DNA from 2 places in the Paenibacillus sp. GCM10027627 genome. Region 1 is predicted to be linked to the other one. Evidence: predicted binding sites of a transcription regulator. Region 1 holds the regulator's gene; the other holds the start of a gene.
What was found. The regulator LexA, encoded in region 1, represses DNA repair genes until DNA is damaged. The targets are predictions, from matches to a motif close to CGAACATATGTTCG.
Positions count from the first base shown of each region.

Region 1 (3,171 bases):
TCATCCCACAGCAAAGTATCGTCTAGATCGAATAAAACCGCTTGCTTGGCCATCTTGGTTTCGACTCTCCCTTATTTATGTTATTTCTCTTCGAAGGAAATGCCGTTTGCTGCGGCAAAACCCTTCAGCTTCTCCGCCATTTCATCCGTTTGGAAACGGTTCAGCAATCTAGAAAACGTCCAGCCCGCGCCTTTATTCGGCATTACCGTCACATATCCGTCTTGAACACGAATCGCTTTAATTGCATCAGCGCTAAGCCTTCTGTCTCCTGAAAAACGACGGGTTTGCACATAGTCTTTGCCGATGGTCAAATAAGGCTTGCGCAAAAAGAAGATTAGAGCAAGCAGGAAATAGGCGCCAATCGTCACCCAGTACATCGTCCCGGTTTCAAATTTGGGGCTCGTTTGAGAGATGAAAATGTAAGCCACAATAAACATAATCAATAGAATCGGGAAAACAAAATTTCTCCCGGTAAACCGGGCAGACTTCTCGGCGTTAAAAACAAGTTGCCCGCCTCCCTGCTTTTTGCGAGTGTGGTTCACTTTGCTCATATTTTTGCGAACTTTGCGTTCCCATGAACGTGACAATATCTTTTCCTCCTTGTAATAACAACTAGACGAACACATAGCTTAGTGCTTTATATTGTCCTCTTCGTCCTCGACATATTTGATAGTGTCCAACTGTTGCCTAAAGTTGCGCTTAAAATTGTTTAGATATTGCTGCCTAAGATCATCCCGTTCCTTTGTTTCCTCATCTGTAAGGCCAACCGTTTTATTTTTCCGCGACAGCTCGTTAATTCGCGCGATTATTTTGTCGATATCCACTTCTGTTTCCACTCCTCTCTAGCTGCAAACACGCTACTCCCTATTTTGACTTTTTAAAGGATGCATTGTCAAGGTATCGCAGCGGACAAGCGGAACAAATAGGCAATAAAAAATAGAGCGAGACAGCCCATTATTGGACTGCATCCCTCTATTCATAAATTCAATGAATTATTCCACTTGAAAAGTAAGTCAAAAGTCCGGAATAATGAGCTTCTGCCCCGGCTTAATCGTTGCGTCTTCTAAGTTGTTCCGGTTCTTTATCATAAAAACCAGATAACCGGTATCATTGCCCTTACTGGCGAGTTGGTTGGCAATCCCCCACAAGGTGTCCCCGCTCTTTACGGTTACGATGCTTTCGTTTTCATGAAGCACGTTTGATCCCGAAGCGTTAATACCTATTAATAGAAAGCTTGAAAACAATAACGCAGCCAACAATAGGCTGGCAATGACTTTTGCCCCATTCCTCTTTAAATGACGAATAAAATGCATGGCTATATTAGGTCTATGCTCTCTGCTGTTGTTATTATGTATTGAACGGTACGAGCTTTCATTTATCATCATCATATTCAGCACCCCAAACATTTGTTCTGCTATTACAATAACACGAACAAATGTTTGCAGTCAATCTTAAATACGAACATTTGTGCTCAGAACTTATGTTTGTACGAACGGCGGTTCTGTGTTATAATTTGACACAACTATACGAATGGAGTTGATACTAGTGTCGAAGCTGTCCAAACGGCAAAATTCGATTCTTGAATTTATTAAGCTGGAAGTTCGGGAGAAGGGTTATCCGCCCTCCGTTCGGGAAATCGCGGAAGCCGTAGGCTTGCTGTCCAGCTCTACTGTTCACGGACATCTGGACCGTCTGGAGAAAAAGGGATTTATTCGTCGGGACCCGACCAAACCGCGGGCCATTGAAATATTAAGCCAAGATGGCGATGGCGAAGACAACGTTATTCCATTCCCAGTCGCACAAGTGCCGATTGTAGGCAAGGTTACGGCCGGCGTACCGATTACGGCGACGGAAAACATAGAAGATTATTTCCCTCTTCCTTCTCACTTCGTTGGCGACAACAATGTATTTATTCTTAACGTCATTGGAGAGAGCATGATCGAGGCCGGTATCCATAACGGCGATTACGTCATTGTCCGCCAGCAGCAATCCGCGAACAACGGAGATATTGTTGTAGCGATGACGGAAGATGACGAAGCCACTGTTAAAACCTTTTACAAAGAAAAAGATCACATTCGGCTTCAACCCGAAAACTCTACTATGGAGCCGATCCGGCTGCATAATGTTACGATTTTGGGCAAAGTCATCGGCCTTTTTCGCGATTTTCATTAGCACAGACAAAAGCAGGGTGTTCCGCAGACTGAAGTCGGCGAAACACCCTGCTTTTTCTATTAGCCTGAGATTAAATACGGCGAAACCCGATAGGCAAAATGCCGGTAGCGCGAATACGGCGAATTTCGCGTTCGGATAAGAAGCGGTCCGAAGAAATTATTGACTCCACGTCGCCGCCGCGAATCAGATTGTCCAGGATGCGAAGATTCGTGTTGCCGCGAAACACTCTAAAGGCTCCACGGAATCTCGTTCTGGAAAACACAACTAAAGTTGCGCCTGCTCTTGGAGAAAAGAATTTCAAGCTTTCAATTCCGTCCAAAATCAAATCCGTATTCCGAATGCCAAGATTGCCTCTTAATATTCTCCGGCGTCCTCGGAAATTTTCATCGGAATAAACCGTCAGCCTGGGAAACGATTGCGATACTTCTACTTCCTTGCTCATTGCTTCATCATCCTCCTTTATTTTGCTACTTAATATGATATGTACGAGCAAATTCGTTGGAATGGATGAAATGGAAAGGTTGATGCACATTTTCATAGAGTGCCTTGTGTTATATAATTGTATGGGCAGAAATATAATCCATTTTTATAAAGCAGATCCGAGAGGGGTTTTTACCATGGAAATAGGGACAGTAAAACGACCGAATCGATATAAATGGTTGAAACGAATTGGGAGTGCAGCAGCAATACCGCTTGCCTTTTTGGCCGCTTTTCTTATTTACATTACCGTCATGGACTATAAACCTGCAGCTAAGGTGGAGCTGCTTTCGGTTGGTCCGAAAAGCGCTGATCCATTAGACGCAAACACTTCTTTTACAATTACGACCTATAATATTGGTTATGCCGGGAACGATCAAGGCCAAGATTTTTTCATGGATGGCGGCTCCATGTCGCGGTCTAGCAGCCAAGGACAGACCGATCGAAATCTATCCATAATGGCAGATTTTCTTAAGACAACCGGTTCTGACATTTACCTGTTGCAAGAAGTCGACAAAAATT
Region 1 covers NZ_JBHTHB010000001.1:714,636-717,806, reverse strand. Annotated here, with positions in the region: gene ACFQZE_RS03425 (HAD family hydrolase) at 1-53, opposite strand, end outside; gene ACFQZE_RS03420 (hypothetical protein) at 81-587, opposite strand; gene ACFQZE_RS03415 (DUF896 domain-containing protein) at 630-824, opposite strand; gene ACFQZE_RS03410 (LysM peptidoglycan-binding domain-containing protein) at 1,014-1,388, opposite strand; gene lexA (transcriptional repressor LexA) at 1,546-2,172, shown strand; gene ACFQZE_RS03400 (hypothetical protein) at 2,243-2,614, opposite strand; gene ACFQZE_RS03395 (endonuclease/exonuclease/phosphatase family protein) at 2,676-3,171, shown strand, end outside.

Region 2 (3,171 bases), on a different contig from region 1:
CGATACGGAGGCGCCGTCTGCGCCGGTTGTCCATTATGCCAATGCCGCTTCCAGTTCGGCGATCGATTTGAAGTGGCTGGCTGCGACGGATAATTTGGGAGTTGCCAAATATGAAGTGTACCGGGACGGAAAATTAATTGCAACGACAAATAAGTTGGAATACCGCGATACCGGGTTATCGGCCAGTAAGCAATATGCTTATGTAGTGATGGCATACGATGCGGCAGGCAACGCGTCGAAGTCGAGCAATATGAGGCTGGTCACAACTTCCTCAACAGGCGGATCGGTGACGCCGAAAGATCCGAGCGAAGAGCCTAAAAATCCGTCAGAGCAGGAGCTTCCACAGTTTAAAGATATTCAGAAGCACTGGGCTGAGAAAGATATACGCCGGGCTGTTGAGAAAGGAATTATTAAAGGTTACGAGGATGAAACATTCAGGCCGGACAAAGGGATGACAAGAGCGGAATTTGCCGTTATTTTGGCTAGAGTGTTCAATCTTCGGAGCAACGGAACTTCATTTGAGTTCAAGGATGAAAGTAAAATTGGCTTGTGGGCCAAAGAAAGTATAGCGGCAGCTGTGGAAGCGGGAATTATTAACGGCTATTCGGATGGTACCTTCCAACCAGGAAGAGCCATTACCCGTGCCGAAATGGCAGCCATGATTGCTAGAGCCATCGGACTAGGGACTGATTCCAGCCATGCAAACGGTTTTGCGGATGATGGGGATATTCCGTCATGGGCCAAAGGAGCGATTGATGCGCTTAAAGAGCTTGGCATTGTGAACGGACGGGGCGGCAACAAATATATTCCGAATGGCGAGGCTACGAGAGCTGAAGCTATTGTCATTGCATTAAGATTACTTAATCTTATGAAGGCTGAATAATCGTATTGTAAGGATAGTCAGTGTAAAATTGAAGTTATATTTATTGTGGTTAGGGCTGTCTCGCAGGACAGCCCCTTTTCCAAAATGAGGGGATGTGCGGATACGCAACATAGATTTTATTCGAGGCAATCAAACAAGTTGCATAAACTGCCCGGAGGCAGCCTTACTGCTCAGACGCTTCAGGAAAAACCCTCGTTTCAAAAATCTCTTTGGTCGCTTCATCTTGGATGCTAACCGTAATCTTCATTTTCTCTGACGATACGCCGCTGTAGACTTGGTAAGGCGATGCGGCATATGCAATAGCTTCAGATGCCATACCATCTATTTCACTATCATATGTTGTTCGGTCTACGATCAGGGTAAACTCGGAAAAAGATTTATTATGATTCACGTCTTTGATAGACTCAAATAGTTCGCCAGTCTTCAATTTTTTTACATAATCAAGCACGATTTTCTCATATTCTTTCAGTATGCTTTTATACGCGGATTTTGATATTTTGTAAGTGATTGATCCATCTTCATTTTTTGTAACCTCGTCGGCTCCATTTTTTTTGGCCTCAGCAGTAACTTGGTCAAAATCCTGACCTTCAAGCATACTTGCCGGTATCGTGATCTTGTTACTAAACAGCCCTTTGTTTACTTCCATATATTTTCTATTTGTCGTGGCTGGATTCGCTGCTTCAGATACTGTTTCCCCGACATCCTGGGTTTCATTTCTTGCTGGATCTTTTGACTCCGAAGCCCCGCATGCAGATAAGAGCAGGGTCAAAGTTGCTGTGACTGTTATAAGAAGTTTTTTCATCGTGTGCCTCCAAGTGGGTAATTTATCCTATATATTACTACAACCTTCCAAATATGCCTATCAAAATAAAAAAGTCTGAAGTAGGCTTAAAATAATCCAGGCTTTAAAATGGAGGAGCAGTGAAGTCTAATCCGCTGCTTTTTTTGCTTTGTAAGAAATAGGATATAAATATTCCTTGCATCAAGAACGTATGTTCTGTGTATAATAAATACGGATACAGAACGTATGTTCGAAAGGCAGGGTTTGCTTATGCAACAGGACCGCTCAATTTTGCTCGTAGATGGTCAGGCGTTTTATGCATCAATAGAAAAAGCAGCTCACCCGGAATATAAGGATAAACCTGTTGCGGTCGCCGATCCGTCTCGTAGAAGCGGAATCATTCTTGCGGCTTGCTCCATAGCCAAAGAGCGAGGCGTGACGACAGCAAGCAGGGTTGGGGAGGCACTTGCGCTATGTCCCGATTTAATCGTGATCAAGCCGCGGATGCAGCATTACATTACCGTTTCTCTTTTAATAACGGAAATATTTGAATCATTTACCGACTTAGTTGAACCGTACTCCATTGATGAGCAGTTTTTGGATGTGACCGGCTCGGTTGGAATTTACGGATCGGCGGAAGACATTGCTCGTCAAATACAGCAGCGCGTACTTTTATCGACCGGAGTATGGTCGCGGGTCGGCATCGGACCAACCAAAATTCTCGCCAAAACGGCGACCGACAACTTTTCCAAAAAGCGGCCTGACGGTATTTATAGCTTAAATCAACATAACATCGAACGGGATTTGTGGCCGCTGCCTGTCCATAAAATGTTCATGGTGGCTAACCGGATGACCCAGCGCTTTGTTCTGCGTGGAATTCATACGATTGGCGATATCGCCCGGATGGAGCTGGCGGATTTTAAACAATTAATGCGGCGCATGATGGGCAAACAATCGGATATCCAAGCGGAGTATTATTGGCAAACTGCACGCGGCATAGACCCCAGCCCGGTCGTACCGTCGATTAGAGGGGCATTAAAATCCGTAAATAACGGTAAAACTTTGCGCGCATCGCTCTATACCCGTAAAGAAGACGTGGAGGTCGTTATTTTGGAAATATGCATGGAGGTGTGTCGCCGAGCCCGCGATATGGGCGTGCAAGGACGTGTCGTGTCTTTAGGGATCGGTGAATCGGACGGACATCGGGCAAACGTGTTCAACCGACAATGTACGCTGCCGCATCCGACTAATTTAACACATGAGGTGACGGCTGCCGTACTGCGCCTCTTTGACGAGCATTGGCAAGGGCTGCCGACGAGCCATGTCATGATTGCGCTAACCCAACTATCGAGCGACGAAGTGCAGCAGCTCGACCTATTTGACGATCGGGCCAAAATTTATAACCTGGAGCGGACAGCGGACGGAATAAAGGATCGTTTTGGAGATGCGGCCATTATGCGGGCATCGTCGTTGTTGGATGCGGGAGTGGCTCGTGAGCGTGCGGAAC
Region 2 covers NZ_JBHTHB010000002.1:33,027-36,197, reverse strand. Annotated here, with positions in the region: gene ACFQZE_RS08220 (glycosyl hydrolase family 8) at 1-883, shown strand, start outside; gene ACFQZE_RS08215 (hypothetical protein) at 1,047-1,685, opposite strand; gene ACFQZE_RS08210 (DNA polymerase IV) at 1,935-3,171, shown strand, end outside.
Region 2: a site for LexA is predicted at 1,904-1,917, ahead of ACFQZE_RS08210 (DNA polymerase IV). Genes of this name have one in related genera too.